2 regions of the Streptomyces sp. PKA51 genome follow, and region 2 is predicted to be linked to the other one. Evidence: predicted binding sites of a transcription regulator. Region 2 holds the regulator's gene; the other holds the start of a gene.
The links. Region 2 encodes HrcA, which represses chaperone genes, less so after heat shock. Its sites were predicted from a motif close to TTNGCACTCNGNNNNNCNGAGTGCNAA; they were not measured.

Region 1 (7,245 bases), on a different contig from region 2:
GCTGGGCGGTCCGAAGACCGCGCGGCATCCATCTAGGGCCTCCCCCGGAAGAAACCGCCGGGGAATGCGGCGCTGGTCGAGCCCGGCAGCTTCGAGCCGGCCTGCCAGCGCAAGCATCAGATGCCCGTCATCCACCGGGAGCCTCAGCTCCTCGCTTATCAAGACGGCTTCGCGGACGAAGCGTTGGATGCCTTTGCCGTGCACGGTGCCGCGCAGGAGGCGCAGCCACGCATCACGTGCGTTGGCGAATTCGTACTCGTCCTCGAATGCCTGGGGCCAAACCGTTCCCAGGAACAGCGCGTCCAGCGGGTCGATCTCCCGGTACCAGTGCGGCGCGGTTCCCTCCTGCTGGGCGAACCCGAGCCCCCCGTAACCGAATGCGTAGGCGCCGGCCAGGCTGAGCTTCCCCGGCGCGTTGGAGCGCAACAGCCGCCCGAGCGCTTCTTCGCCCAGTGCTCGTGGATCGCCACTGACACTGACTCGAGCCACGGAAGTCGGCGCTGTCTTCTGCCCTCGTGCTTCCTGCTTCTTCCTCGATGCTTTGCCCACTTCACCCTCCCGGGTGCAAGTGTGGCTTATCTTGCGGGGCCCACTGGCAATCTCGTAGGACAACCTGACAGATTTCCGGTGACCGCTGTGGGAGACCCGGCCGGCAGCCTCAGTCGAGGATTCCGCGGGCGTCGAGGATCTGGTGGACGTCCTCCAGGGTCCGCGGCGCGGGCGCGTCCTGCTCCAGGACGCCCGTCTCGCGCAGGGCGGGGACCGCCTCGGCGAGGGCGGTGGCGGATTCCGCCGGGCTGCCGGCCTCGTGCAGGAGCTGGGCGAGGTTCACCCGGGCCAGGCCCTCGTGGTAGCGGTCGTCGGTGTCGCGGTAGCAGGCGACGGCCTCGGTGCAGGCCGCGAGGGCTTCGGCCGGGCGGTCGGCGCCGGCCAGGGCGGAGGCGAGGTTGACGAGGACCCTGCCCTCGGCGTTGCGGTCGGCCAGCTCGCGGTAGCGGGCCACCGCCTGTTCGAGGGGGGCGAGCGCCTCCTCGTTGCGGCCGGACCTGATCAGGGACAGCCCGAGGTTGCCCAGTGCGTTGGCCTCGCCGTGCGGGGCGTGGCAGGTGCGGAAGGACTCGACGGCCCGGGCCTGCGCGTCCAGGGACTCCTCGAACCGCCCCTGCCGGGAGCGGACGAGGCCCAGGTTGGTGAGCGTCTGGGCCTCGCCGTGGACGTCGCCCAGCTCGCCCAGGATGTCCCGGGCGCGGACGAGGGCCTCGGCGGCCTCGTCGAGCAGGCCCTCGTGGCGCAGGACCGTGCCGAGGTTGTTCAGGGCCAGGGCCTCCCCGCGGCGGTCGCCGATGCGTGCGCAGATGGCGGCGTCCCGGCGGTGGACCTCGATGGCCTCGGCGAAGCGGCGCAGGTCCTGCAGGACGAGGCCGAGGTTGGTCAGCGCGATGCCCTCGTTGCGCAGTTCGCCGGTCTCGCGGTGGATGGCGATGGCCTACTCCAGGACGGTGATCGCCTCGTCGAAGCGGCGCATCTCGCCGAGCACCAGCCCGAGGTTGCTCAGGGCGCCGGCCTCGCCGCTGCGGTCGTCGATCCGCCGGTACAGGTCCGCGGCGACCTCGATGATCGAGGCCGCCTCCTCGAACCGTCGCAGGTGGCGCATCGGCACGCTGATGTTGTTGAGCACTCCGGCGAGGGCGAGCGGCCATTCCATGGCCCTGGCCGCCGACATGGCCAGGGCCCCAAGGCCCAGCCAGTCGTCGAAGTGGCGCCGCAGGGAGAGGTACTCACCGAGGGCCTCGAACAGCATCAGGGGCAGTTGCGGTGCGTCGAGGGCGGCGGCCGTCGCCGCGACCGCGATGAGGTTGGTGCGCTCGTCGTCGAGCCAGGTCAGGGCCTGGTTGCGGGTGGCGAAGCGGGGGTGGGGCGCGGTCGCGTGGGCCAGGTGGCTGGCGGAGGCCCGGGTGGTGGTGACGTAGTGCTGCAGGAGCCGTTCGAGGGCCCGCGCGGCGGCGTCCTCGGGGCCGTGGGCCTCGCCCAGTTCGGCGGCGTACAGCCGCATCAGGTCGTGCATGCGCCAGCGCCCGTACGTCGCGCCCGCCTCCAGCAGGTGGCCGCGGGCGAGGGCGCGCAGCAGCTCCTCGGCGGCGTAGGGGTCGGCGTCGGCCAGGCGCGCGGCGGCCTCGGTGGACAGGTCGGGGCCGGGGTTGAGGGACAGCAGCCGGAAGAGGCGGGCCTGGTCGGGGCGCAGGTGCGCGTAGGAGAGCGCGAAGGCCGCGCGGACCGTGGCGTCCTCGCTGGTCAGGCGCTCGAGTCTGCTGCGGCCGTCCTCCAGGGCGCCGGCCATGGAGGCCAGCGGCCGGCTGGGCAGTTCGGCGAGCAGGGCGGCGACGATCCGCAGGGCGAGGGGCAGGTGGCCGCACAGCCGGGCGAGGCGGGCGGCGGCGCCGGGGTCGTCGGCGACGCGGGTGTCGTCCTCGCCGCGGGCCTGGCGCACGGCTCCGGCCAGCAGGTCCACGGCGGCGGCCTCGTCGAGTACGGACAGGTCGTACAGCCGGGCGCCGAGGCCGGTGAGGGTGTGGCGGGAGGTGACGAGGACGGGGATGCGCGGGTCGCCGGAGAGCAGCGGCCGGGCCTGTTCGCTGCTGCCGGCGTTGTCGAGGACGACGAGGAGCCGGCGCCCCTGGTCGGCGTAGGCGGCGAGGACCGAGCGGTAGAGGCGGGCGCGGTCCTGCAGGTCGGCGGGGAGGTGCTCGTCGGTGACGCCGAGGGCGCGCAGCAGGGAGCCGAGGGCGCGTTCGGGGGTGAGGCGGCGTTCGGCGTCGTAGCCGAAGAGGTCGGTGAACAGCACGCCGCCGGGGAACCAGTCCTGCTCGCGCCAGGCGTGCCAGGCGGCCTGCCGGACGAGTTCGGTCTTGCCGACGCCGGGCAGTCCGGCCACGGAGCACACGTGGGGTGCGCCGTCGCCGGGCGGGCGCGGGCGCAGGAGGTCCGTGAGGAAGGCGAGGTCGTCGCCGCGGCCGGTGAAGGCGGGTGACGGGTCGGGCATGCCGGTGAGGTGGGGCGGCAGTTCGCGGGGCAGCTGGAGGGTGACGTTCTGGCCCTGGACGACGGTGTGGAAGAAGACGCCGCCGGATATGTCGTTGTGCACGCCCCGCCCCTCGCTCGCATCCGTGTGCCTCCCCACGGTACGGGCGCACGGGGCCGCGGGGAGGGGAAAACGCCGCCGGGGCGGCACCCCCTGGGAGAGGGGTGCCGCCCCGGCGATCAGGACGGTCGATCAACCGGTGCGGTCGATCAGAAGTCCATGTCACCGCCCGGCATGCCGCCCGGAGCGGCCGCGGCGGCCTTCTCCGGCTTGTCGGCGATGACGGCCTCGGTGGTCAGGAACAGCGCGGCGATGGACGCGGCGTTCTGCAGGGCGGAGCGGGTGACCTTCGCCGGGTCGATGATGCCCTCGGCGATCATGTCGACGTACTCGCCCGTGGCGGCGTTCAGACCGTGACCGACGGTCAGGTTGCGCACCTTCTCCACGACGACGCCGCCCTCGAGACCACCGTTGACGGCGATCTGCTTGAGCGGGGCCTCCAGGGCGGCCTTGACGGCGGCGGCACCGGTGGCCTCGTCGCCCTCGAGGTCCAGCTTCTCGAAGACCGAGGAAGCCTGGAGCAGGGCCACGCCACCACCGGCGACGATGCCCTCCTCGACGGCGGCCTTGGCGTTGCGGACGGCGTCCTCGATGCGGTGCTTGCGCTCCTTGAGCTCCACCTCGGTGGCGGCACCGGCCTTGATGACGGCCACGCCGCCGGCCAGCTTCGCCAGGCGCTCCTGCAGCTTCTCGCGGTCGTAGTCGGAGTCGCTGTTCTCGATCTCGGCGCGGATCTGGTTGACGCGGCCCTGGACCTGGTCGCTGTCACCGGCACCGTCGACGATGGTCGTCTCGTCCTTGGTGATGACGACCTTGCGGGCGCGGCCGAGCAGGTCGAGACCGGCGTTCTCCAGCTTGAGGCCGACCTCCTCGGAGATGACCGTGCCACCGGTGAGGATGGCGATGTCGCCGAGCATGGCCTTGCGGCGGTCGCCGAAGCCCGGGGCCTTGACGGCGACGGACTTGAAGGTGCCGCGGATCTTGTTGACGACCAGGGTCGACAGGGCCTCGCCCTCGACGTCCTCGGCGATGATCAGCAGCGGCTTGCCCGACTGCATGACCTTCTCCAGCAGCGGGAGCAGGTCCTTGACCGAGGAGATCTTGGAGTTGGCGATGAGGATGTAGGGGTCCTCGAGGACGGCCTCCATGCGCTCCATGTCGGTCGCGAAGTACGCCGAGATGTAGCCCTTGTCGAAGCGCATGCCCTCGGTGAGCTCGAGCTCGAGGCCGAAGGTGTTGGACTCCTCGACGGTGATGACGCCTTCCTTGCCGACCTTGTCCATGGCCTCGGCGATGAGCTCGCCGATCTGGGTGTCGGCGGCGGAGATGGAGGCGGTGGAGGCGATCTGCTCCTTGGTCTCCACGTCCTTGGCCTGCTCGAGCAGGGCGGCGGAGACGGCCTCGACGGCCTTCTCGATACCGCGCTTGAGGGCCATCGGGTTGGCACCCGCGGCCACGTTGCGCAGACCCTCGCGGACCAGCGCCTGGGCGAGGACGGTCGCGGTCGTCGTGCCGTCACCGGCGACGTCGTCCGTCTTCTTCGCGACCTCCTTGACCAGCTCGGCGCCGATCTTCTCGTACGGGTCCTCGAGCTCGATCTCCTTGGCGATGGACACACCATCGTTGGTGATCGTGGGGGCGCCCCACTTCTTCTCGAGGACGACGTTCCGGCCCTTGGGGCCGAGGGTGACCTTGACGGCGTCGGCGAGCTGGTTCATCCCGCGCTCGAGACCGCGCCGTGCCTCCTCGTCGAACGCGATGATCTTGGCCATGTGAAGTGGTCCTCCCAGGACGGGGTGGATTGCTCCGGACCGCGCTGGCGCCCGCGACGGACGGCCTGCTTGCCCCGCGGTTCCTTGCCCCGCTTGGCCCGCGACCTCACCGACGGTCCAAATCTGTCACTCTCACCTGGAGAGTGCTAAGCCCAATGATTAGCACTCGCACCCTGAGAGTGCAAGGCCGCCCTACCGGTGCAGCCTGCCCCGCCGGGCCCGGCGTCACACGTGGTGCCCAAGGGTGCCCGCAACACGCGAGGGGCCCGCGTCGTGATGACGCGAGCCCCTCGGCGAGCTTCAGTGAGCTTGAGTGAGCCGGTGGTCGATGCGCACCGATCAGGCGGTCACCTTGACCATGTCCGCCTGCGGCCCCTTCTGGCCCTGCGAGATCTCGAACTCGACCCGCTGCCCCTCCTCGAGGGTGCGGTAACCGTCCATCTGGATCGCGCTGTAGTGGACGAATACATCCGCACCACCGTCGACCGCGATGAAGCCGTACCCCTTCTCCGCGTTGAACCACTTGACGGTGCCCTGAGCCATGCCTAACTCCCCTATTACTGGCCCTTGCACAGGACCGCACTTCGCGGACCCGGGTCAGACCTCACCCCCAGACAGGGTGGGGGTGTGCGCCGGAACGCGTCGACCGCGGCTGAATGTATCTGCACGGATGCCGTCTGCAACAGGTCACTCGGACGAGAAATCCGGCGGCGGCCGATCGGTTATTCGTACCGATTTCCACAGCTTCCCGGGCAAGTCGGACCGGGCAAAACGCCACCAACCCGGCAGATCGCATCCTCGCATTGGGCGCAACTTGACGGGTTCTCGTACGCACTCGGCAGTGACGCCAGAGGGGGAACGCCCCAACTGTAGCGCGCTTCAACAGACGGAATCGCCCCGTCCGCTTTACGGACGGGGCGATTCCGTCTGCTTGCCGAGCGTGCTCGCGCGGGGCCGCTCAGCCGCCCGCGACGGCGGGAATGATCGAGACGCCGGCCCCGTCGGGCGTGGCCGTGCCCAGGCCGTCCTCGAAGCGGACGTCGTCGTCGTTCACGTAGACGTTCACGAAGCGGCGCAGCTTGCCGGCGTCGTCGAGCACCCGGCCGGCGATGCCGGGGTGGTTCGCCTCCAGGGAGGCGATCACCTCGCCGAGAGTGGCTCCGTCGGCGGTGACCTCCGCCTGCCCGGCGGTGTAGGTGCGCAGGATGGTGGGGATGCGGACGGTGACGCTCATGGGTATGCCTCAGCCTTCTGTGTGTCGTGTGAGGTGAGCGGTGTGAGGTGAGCGGTGTGAGTGAAGAGAGGGACGCCCATTCGGGCGAAGGGCCCTACCGGCCCTGCAGGCCCGCCGCGCGGAAGGCGTCGAGCGTCGGGCGGATCGTGGCCGTCGGCCCCGCCGCCACCGCGTCGAGCGTCTTGAGCCCGTCCCCCGTGTTGAGCACGACCGTGGTCAGCTCCGGGTCCAGCGCGCCGCTCGCGAGCAGCTTGCGCGTCACGCCCACCGTCACCCCGCCCGCGGTCTCGGCGAAGATGCCCTCCGTCCGGGCGAGCAGCCGGATCGCGTCGACGACCGCCGCGTCGTCGACGTCCTCCACGCCGCCGCCGGTGCGCCGGGCGATGTCGAGCACGTAGATACCGTCGGCCGGGTTGCCGATCGCCAGGGACTTGGCGATGGTGTCCGGCCGTACCGGCCGCACCACCTCGTGCCCCGCCTTGAAGGCCCGGGAGACCGGGGCGCAGCCCTCGGCCTGGGCGCCGAAGATCTTGTACGGGCGGTCCTCGACGAGCCCGAGCGCGACGAGCTCCCGCAGCCCCTTGTCGATCTTCGTCAGCTGGGAGCCGGAGGCGACCGGCACGACGATCTGGTCCGGCAGCCGCCAGCCGAGCTGCTCGCAGATCTCGTACGCGAGGGTCTTGGAGCCCTCCGCGTAGTACGGGCGGAGGTTGACGTTGACGAAGCCCCAGCCCTCGCCGAGCGGATCGCCGATGAGCTCGGAGCAGAAGCGGTTGACGTCGTCGTACGTGCCCTCGATGCCGACGAGGTCGCCGCCGTAGACCGCGGCCATGACGACCTTGCCGGCCTCCAGGTCGTGCGGGATGAACACGCACGAGCGCAGGCCCGCGCGGGCCGCGGCCGCGCCGACGGCGCCGGCGAGGTTCCCGGTGGAGGAGCAGGACAGGGTGGTGAAGCCGAAGGCGCGCGCCGCCTCGACGGCGACGGCGACGACGCGGTCCTTGAAGGAGTGCGTGGGGTTGCCGGAGTCGTCCTTGACGTACAGGCCGCCGGTCACGCCGAGTTCGCGGGCGAGGTTGTCGGCCTTGACGAGCCTGGTG
Region 2 (7,245 bases):
GCTACCTGGACGAACTGCGCGCCGCCGGCTTCAACCGCATCTCCTTCGGCATGCAGAGCGCCCGGCAGCACGTCCTGAAGATCCTCGACCGCACCCACACCCCCGGCCGCCCCGAGGCGTGCGTCGCCGAGGCCCGGGAAGCCGGCTTCGACCACATCAACCTCGACCTGATCTACGGCACGCCCGGGGAGAGCGACGACGACTGGCGCGCCTCCCTCGACGCCGTCCTCGGCGCCGCCCCCGACCACGTCTCCGCCTATGCCCTCATCGTCGAGGAAGGCACCCAGCTGGCCCGGCGCATCCGCCGCGGCGAGGTGCCCATGACCGACGACGACGTGCACGCCGACCGCTACCTCATCGCCGACGAGACCCTCTCCGCGGCCGGCTACACCTGGTACGAGGTCTCCAACTGGGCCACCACCGAAGCCGCCCGCTGCCGGCACAACGAGCTCTACTGGCGCGGCGCCGATTGGTGGGGCGCCGGCCCCGGAGCCCACTCCCACGTCGGCGGCGTGCGCTGGTGGAACGTCAAGCACCCGGGCGCGTACGCGCAGGCACTGGCGGAGGGCCGTTCCCCTGGCGCCGGTCGCGAAATCCTCGCGGACGAGGACCGCCGCGTCGAGCGCATCCTGCTGGAGCTGCGGCTCGTGGACGGCTGCCCCCTGTCCCTGCTGCGCCCCGCCGGCCTGGCGGCGGCGCAGCGCGCCCTGACGGACGGCCTGCTGGAACCGGTCGCTTTCGCGGAGGGCCGTGCGGCCCTGACCCTCCGAGGCCGCCTGCTGGCGGACGCGGTGGTCCGCGACCTGGTGGACTGACCCCCGGTCCCGCCCTTTCTCCGTTTCCGAGCGGGGCCTGCGGCCCCCTCGCACCCCCGCAGGACCGCGCGGGGTCTCGAAGGGGCGGCAGCCCCTTCGGAAACTGGGGGCACCTCCCAGCGGTAGCTGGGGGAGAAAGGGCGGGTCCGGGGCACCGCCCGCCGCAGGCGCCCCCTACCCACCCACCGTCACGAAGTCGATCAGCTGCTCCACGCGCCCGAGCAGCGCCGGCTCCAGGTCCTTGTACGAGCGCACGGAACCCAGGATCCGCTGCCACGCGGCCCCCGTGTTCGCGGGCCACCCCAGCGCCCGGCACACGCCCGTCTTCCAGTCCTCCCCGCGCGGCACCCGCGGCCACCCCGCGATCCCCACCGACGCCGGTTTCACCGCCTCCCACACGTCGATGTACGGGTGCCCCACCACCAGCACGTGCTCGCCCGTCACCGACGCCGCGATCCGTGATTCCTTCGTGCCCGGCACCAGGTGGTCCACCAGCACGCCCAGTCGCGCGTCGGGCCCGGGGCCGAAGGACCGGACGACCTCCGGCAGGTCGTCGATGCCCTCCAGGTACTCCACGACCACGCCCTCGATGCGCAGGTCGTCGCCCCACACGCGCTCCACGAGCTCCGCGTCGTGCCGGCCCTCGACGTAGATGCGCCCGGCGCGTGCGACGCGCGCCCGGGCGCCGGGGACGGCGAGGGAGCCGGACGCGGTGCGGGAGGGCGCGGCGGGGGCCGCGGCAGCGGGGCGTACGAGCGTGACGACGCGCCCCTCCAGCAGGAAGCCGCGCGGTTCCATGGGGAAGGCCCGGCACTTGCCGAAGCGGTCCTCCAGGGTGACCACGGGCCCCTGCGCGGTCTTCTCGCACCGCACCACCGCGCCGCAGAACCCGGTGGTGACCTCCTCGACCACCAGGTCCACCTCGGCCGGTACCTCCGGTACGGGCGGTCCCTTCCGCTTCCACGGCGGGGTCAGGTCGGCCGGTCCGTACTCTCTGCTGCGCATGGCCGCAATTGTGGATCAAGATGGCGGATCACGGAGTGGGGAAGCGCTCCCGCAATTCGTCGCGTTGCCGCCGTACGAAGCCCGCGTCGACCACGGCCCCGTGCCCCGGCACGTACACCGCGTCCTCGCCGCCCAGGGCCAGCAGCCGGTCCAGGGCGGCGGGCCAGGCATGGGGGAGGGCGTCGGCACCGGCCTGCGGTTCGCCGGACTCCTCGACGAGGTCGCCGCAGAAGACCACGTCGGGTGCGTCCGTGCCGCCCGGCACCAGCACCGCCAGGTCGTGGGCGGTGTGCCCGGGCCCGATGTTGACCAGCAGCGCCCGGCGTCCCCCGCCGAGGTCGAGGGCCACCTGTCCGGAGACGCCGTGGCCGGGGAGGACGAGCAGTTCCACGGCCTCGGCCGCGAGGTCGGGCTGCATGCCGTGCAGCACGGCGTCGTGCCGCAGTTCCTTGCGTTCGCGGCCGAGGAGTTCTCCGGCGCCCACGGCCGCGTACACCTGGACGCCGGAGAAGGCCGCCGTGCCCAGGACGTGGTCGAAGTGCGGGTGGGTCAGTGCGATGTGCGTCACGGGCAGGCCGAAGATCTCCTGCAGCTCGTGCCGGATCTCCACGCCCTCGTGCAGCGAGGAACCGGTGTCCACGACGAGCACCCCGTCGCTGCCGGCGACCGCGCCGGCGGTCGCGTCCCAGCCCGGCAGCCTGCGGCGTACGACACCCGGCGCGAGGTGTTCCCAGCGCGCTCCGGCCCCGCCCCCCACCGCGCCCGCGTTCGCGTGAGTTTCCATACGGCGACGCTAGCGGCTGACCGATAGCGTTGCCCGTCCGGAGGCAAGGGGCGCGGACGGCCCTTGCCCCGGTCGTGGGGCCCGGCCGTACACTTGCCTACGGGATCTGGCACTCGTGACCATTGAGTGCCAAGGGCGGAAGGGCCCGGCGGATCCCCGTACGACGGTAGGACCACTGACCCTGGAGGTGCGCGCGATGCTGAGCGAACGCAGGCTCGAGGTGTTGCGCGCCATCGTCCAGGACTACGTGGGCACCGAGGAGCCGGTCGGCTCCAAGGCACTGACCGAGCGGCACAAGCTGGGGGTCTCCCCGGCCACCGTGCGCAACGACATGGCCGCGCTGGAGGACGAGGGCTTCATCGCCCAGCCGCACACCAGCGCCGGCCGCATCCCCACCGACAAGGGCTACCGCCTCTTCGTCGACAAGCTGGCCGAGGTCAAGCCCCTGTCGACGCCCGAGCGGCGCGCCATCCAGAACTTCCTGGACGGTGCCGTCGACCTGGACGACGTGGTGGCGCGCACGGTGCGGCTGCTGGCGCAGCTGACCCGGCAGGTCGCCGTGGTGCAGTACCCCTCGCTGAGCCGCTCGACCGTGCGGCACGTGGAGCTGCTCGCGCTGGCCCCGGCCCGCATCATGCTGGTGCTGATCACCAACACCGGCCGGGTCGAGCAGCGCATGATCGACTGCCCGGCGCCCGTCGGCGAGGCCGCGCTGGCGGACCTGCGGGCCCGGCTCAACAGCCGGGTCGTGGGGCGGCGCTTCAAGGACGTGCCGCCGCTCGTGCAGGACCTGCCCGATTCCTTCGACCAGGAGGACCGAGGAACCGTTTCGACGGTCCTTGCGACTCTGCTGGAGACGCTGGTCGAGGAGACCGAGGAACGGCTGATGATCGGCGGCACCGCCAATCTCACTCGTTTCGGTCATGATTTTCCGCTGACGATCCGGCCCGTGCTGGAGGCGTTGGAGGAGCAGGTCGTACTGCTCAAGCTGCTCGGTGAGACCAAGGACACGGAGATGACCGTGCGCATCGGTCATGAGAACGCCCACGAAGGGCTGAACTCCACATCGGTGGTCGCCGTCGGCTACGGTTCGGGCGACGAGGCCGTCGCCAAACTCGGCGTGGTCGGACCGACCCGCATGGACTACCCCGGAACGATGGGAGCGGTACGCGCAGTGGCACGTTACGTCGGACAGATCCTGGCGGAGTCGTAAGTGGCCACGGACTACTACGCGGTCCTGGGCGTACGGCGCGACGCCTCGCAGGACGAGATCAAGAAGGCCTTCCGCCGCCTCGCGCGCGAGCTGCACCCGGACGTCAATCCGGATCCCAAGACGCAGGAGCGGTTCAAGGAGATCAACGCCGCCTACGAGGTGCTCTCCGACCCGCAGAAGAAGCAGGTCTACGACCTCGGCGGCGACCCGCTGTCCTCCTCGGGCGGCGCGGGCGCCGGCGCCGGCTTCGGCGCGGGCTTCGGCAACTTCTCCGACATCATGGACGCCTTCTTCGGCCAGGCGTCGCAGCGCGGACCGCGCTCGCGCACCCGCCGCGGCCAGGACGCCATGATCCGCCTGGAGGTCAGCCTCACCGAGGCCGCCTTCGGCACCACCAAGGAGATCCAGGTCGACACCGCCGTCGTCTGCACCACCTGCAGCGGCGAGGGCGCGGCCCCCGGCACCTCCGCCCAGACCTGTGACATGTGCCGCGGCCGCGGCGAGGTCTCGCAGGTCACCCGGTCCTTCCTGGGCCAGGTCATGACCTCCCGCCCCTGCCCGCAGTGCCAGGGCTTCGGCACGGTCGTGCCCACCCCGTGCCCGGAGTGCGCCGGCGACGGCCGCGTCCGCTCCCGCCGCACGCTGACGGTGAAGATCCCGGCCGGTGTCGACAACGGCACCCGCATCCAGCTCGCCGGCGAGGGCGAGGTCGGCCCCGGCGGCGGCCCGGCCGGCGACCTGTACGTGGAGATCCACGAGACCCGTCACCCGGTCTTCCAGCGCCGCGGCGACGACCTGCACTGCACGGTCACCATCCCCATGACGGCGGCCGCGCTCGGCACGAAGGTGCCGCTGGAGACCCTCGACGGCGTCGAGGAGATCGACATCCGCCCGGGCACCCAGTCCGGCCAGTCGATCCCGCTGCACGGCCGAGGCGTCACCCACCTGCGCGGCGGCGGCCGGGGCGACCTGATCGTCCACGTCGAGGTCACCACGCCGACCAAGCTCGACCCGCAGCAGGAGGACCTCCTGCGCCAGCTGGCCAAGATCCGCGGCGAGGAGCGCCCGATGGGCGAGTTCAAGCCGGGCCAGCAGGGCCTGTTCTCGCGCCTGAAGGACGCGTTCAACGGGCGGTAGGCGCGCGGCCGGGGGTCCGGGGGTCGTCCCCCGGGCGGGTACGGCAAGCCGGGCCGGCAGGGCCTGTTCTCGCGCCTGAAGGACGCGTTCAACGGGCGGTAGCCCGTAGCCGATGTGCTGGAGGGGCCGCCCGTTGGGGCGGCCCCTCCAGCACATCGGGCGCCTGGCGCTCCCGGGGCCCCGGGCCCCCGCCCGCCTTGTGACACGATGAGGTCATGCCCCCGTCGACCGGAGTGACCGCACTGTTCGAGCAGCTCGAGCATCCGATCGTGCAGGCCCCCATGGCGGGTGGAGCGTCCACCCCCGCCCTCGCCGCGGCCGTCTGCGACGCCGGTGGCCTCGGCTTCCTCGCCGCCGGCTACAAGACCCCGGGCGCCCTCCGCGAGGAGATCCGGCAGGTGCGCGCCCTGACCTCCCGCCCCTTCGGCGTGAACCTCTTCCTGCCGCAGCCGCCCGCCGCCGATCCCGGTGCCGTCGCCGCGTACGCGCGCCGCATCGCGCCCGAGGCCGCCGCGTACGGCGTCGCGCTCGGCGACCCGGACCAGGCGACCGACGACGGTTACGACGCCAAGCTCGCCGCCCTCCTCGACGACCCCGTCGCCGTCGTCTCGTTCACTTTCGGGTGTCCCTCCCGTACGGCGGTGGACGCCCTCGCCGCGGTCGGTACGGCGACCGTCGTCACCGTCACCTCCGCCGCCGAGGCGCGCGCCGCGCAGGAGGCCGGCGCGGACGCGGTGTGCGTCCAGGGCGTCGAGGCCGGCGGCCACCAGGGCACCCACCACGACGACGTGCGCGCGGACCGCCCCGGTGCCGGTACCGGGCTGCTCGCCCTGCTCGCCGAGGTCCGGGAGAGCGTGCCGCTGCCCGTCCTGGCCGCCGGCGGCCTGATGCGCGGCGGCCAGATCGCCGCCGTCCTCGCCGCGGGGGCGTGCGCCGCGCAGCTCGGTACGGCGTTCCTGCCGTGCCCGGAGTCCGGGGCGCATCCCGTGCACAAGAGCGCGCTGACGGATCCGGCGTTCTGCGGCACCGAGTTGACCCGGGCCTTCTCGGGCCGTCCCGCCCGGGGCCTGGTGAACCGTTTCCTTCGGGAGCACGGTCCGGCCGCCCCCGCCGCGTACCCCCAGGTCCACCACCTGACGTCCCCCCTGCGCAGGGCGGCGGCCGCCGCCGGCGACCCCGGGGCCCTGAACCTGTGGGCCGGCCAGGGCCACCGCCTGGCGCGCACCCTGCCGGCGGCGGAGCTGGTCGCCGTGCTGGCCGCGGAACTGAGAGCAACACGAGAGAGCGAGTAGGTCATGACAGCGCCGGTCTTCCTGGTCGAGGAGGACGCCCTGACGGGCGTCTTCCCCGGCACCGTCTTCCCGCTGGACGGCCCCGAGGGCCGCCACGCGGTCTCGGTGCGCCGGCTGCGCGTGGGGGAGGAGATCGTCCTGACGGACGGTCAGGGCAACGGTGTCCACGGCACCGTGGCCGCCGTCGAGGGCAAGGACCACCTCGACGTCGCCGTCACCTCCGTACGCTCCGAACCGGATCCGCAGCCGCGCATCACGGTCGTCCAGGCCCTCCCCAAGGGTGACCGGGGCGAACTCGCCGTGGAGACCATGACCGAGACCGGTGTGGACGCGGTCGTCCCGTGGGCGGCCTCCCGCTGCGTGACCCAGTGGAAGGGCGAGCGCGGCCTGAAGTCGCTCGGCAAGTGGCGGGCCACCGCCCGCGAGGCCGGCAAGCAGTCCCGCCGCCTGCGCTTCCCCGACGTCGCCGATCTCATGACGACCCGCCAGGTGGCCGAGCTGCTGGCCGGGGCCGCGTTCGCGGCCGTCCTGCACGAGGAGGGCAGCACCCCGCTGGCCACCGCCGACCTGCCGCAGACCGGCGACATCGTCCTGGTCGTCGGCCCCGAGGGCGGCGTCTCGCCCGAGGAGCTCGACGCCTTCGCCGCCGCGGGCGCCCACCCGTACCGCCTCGGCCCGAGCGTCCTGCGCACCTCCACGGCCGGCACCGCGGCGGCGGCCCTGCTGCTGGGGCGCACGGGACGCTGGGGCTGAGTGCGGTCACCGCCATGGGAAGTTCTTCCCATGGCGGTGCCCACCGGCCCGTGACATCGTCTTTTCCGGCAAGGGCTCGTGCCGGCACCGACCACGGGGGAAACGGGGGATCCGGTGCCGGCGCGGCCCGGGTCGCCCTGTGGCCGCCGGCCCCGTTCGGACCGGCTTGAGGCGACCTCCCGGCCCCCCGTAGCATGCAGCGGGCGGGGGCCGAGGGAGAAGAAACCGGCCATGCCACGACTGCGC

Region 1: groL (chaperonin GroEL) is a predicted target of HrcA. The motif match lies at 5,035-5,061, and genes of this name have one in related genera.

The regions. Positions count from the first base shown of each region.
Region 1 covers NZ_BAAJPZ010000013.1:152,763-160,007, reverse strand. Annotated here, with positions in the region: gene AC27L3_RS20415 (hypothetical protein) at 1-549, opposite strand, end outside; gene AC27L3_RS20410 (tetratricopeptide repeat protein) at 659-1,435, opposite strand; gene AC27L3_RS20405 (regulator) at 1,487-3,142, opposite strand; gene groL (chaperonin GroEL) at 3,289-4,911, opposite strand; gene AC27L3_RS20395 (cold-shock protein) at 5,251-5,454, opposite strand; gene AC27L3_RS20390 (ubiquitin-like small modifier protein 1) at 5,870-6,145, opposite strand; gene thrC (threonine synthase) at 6,240-7,245, opposite strand, start outside.
Region 2 covers NZ_BAAJPZ010000005.1:299,640-306,884, reverse strand. Annotated here, with positions in the region: gene hemW (radical SAM family heme chaperone HemW) at 1-815, shown strand, start outside; gene AC27L3_RS10790 (DUF3097 domain-containing protein) at 990-1,820, opposite strand; gene AC27L3_RS10785 (MBL fold metallo-hydrolase) at 1,849-2,604, opposite strand; gene hrcA (heat-inducible transcriptional repressor HrcA) at 2,801-3,817, shown strand; gene dnaJ (molecular chaperone DnaJ) at 3,818-4,954, shown strand; gene AC27L3_RS10770 (nitronate monooxygenase) at 5,170-6,246, shown strand; gene AC27L3_RS10765 (16S rRNA (uracil(1498)-N(3))-methyltransferase) at 6,250-6,999, shown strand; gene AC27L3_RS10760 (helix-turn-helix transcriptional regulator) at 7,231-7,245, shown strand, end outside.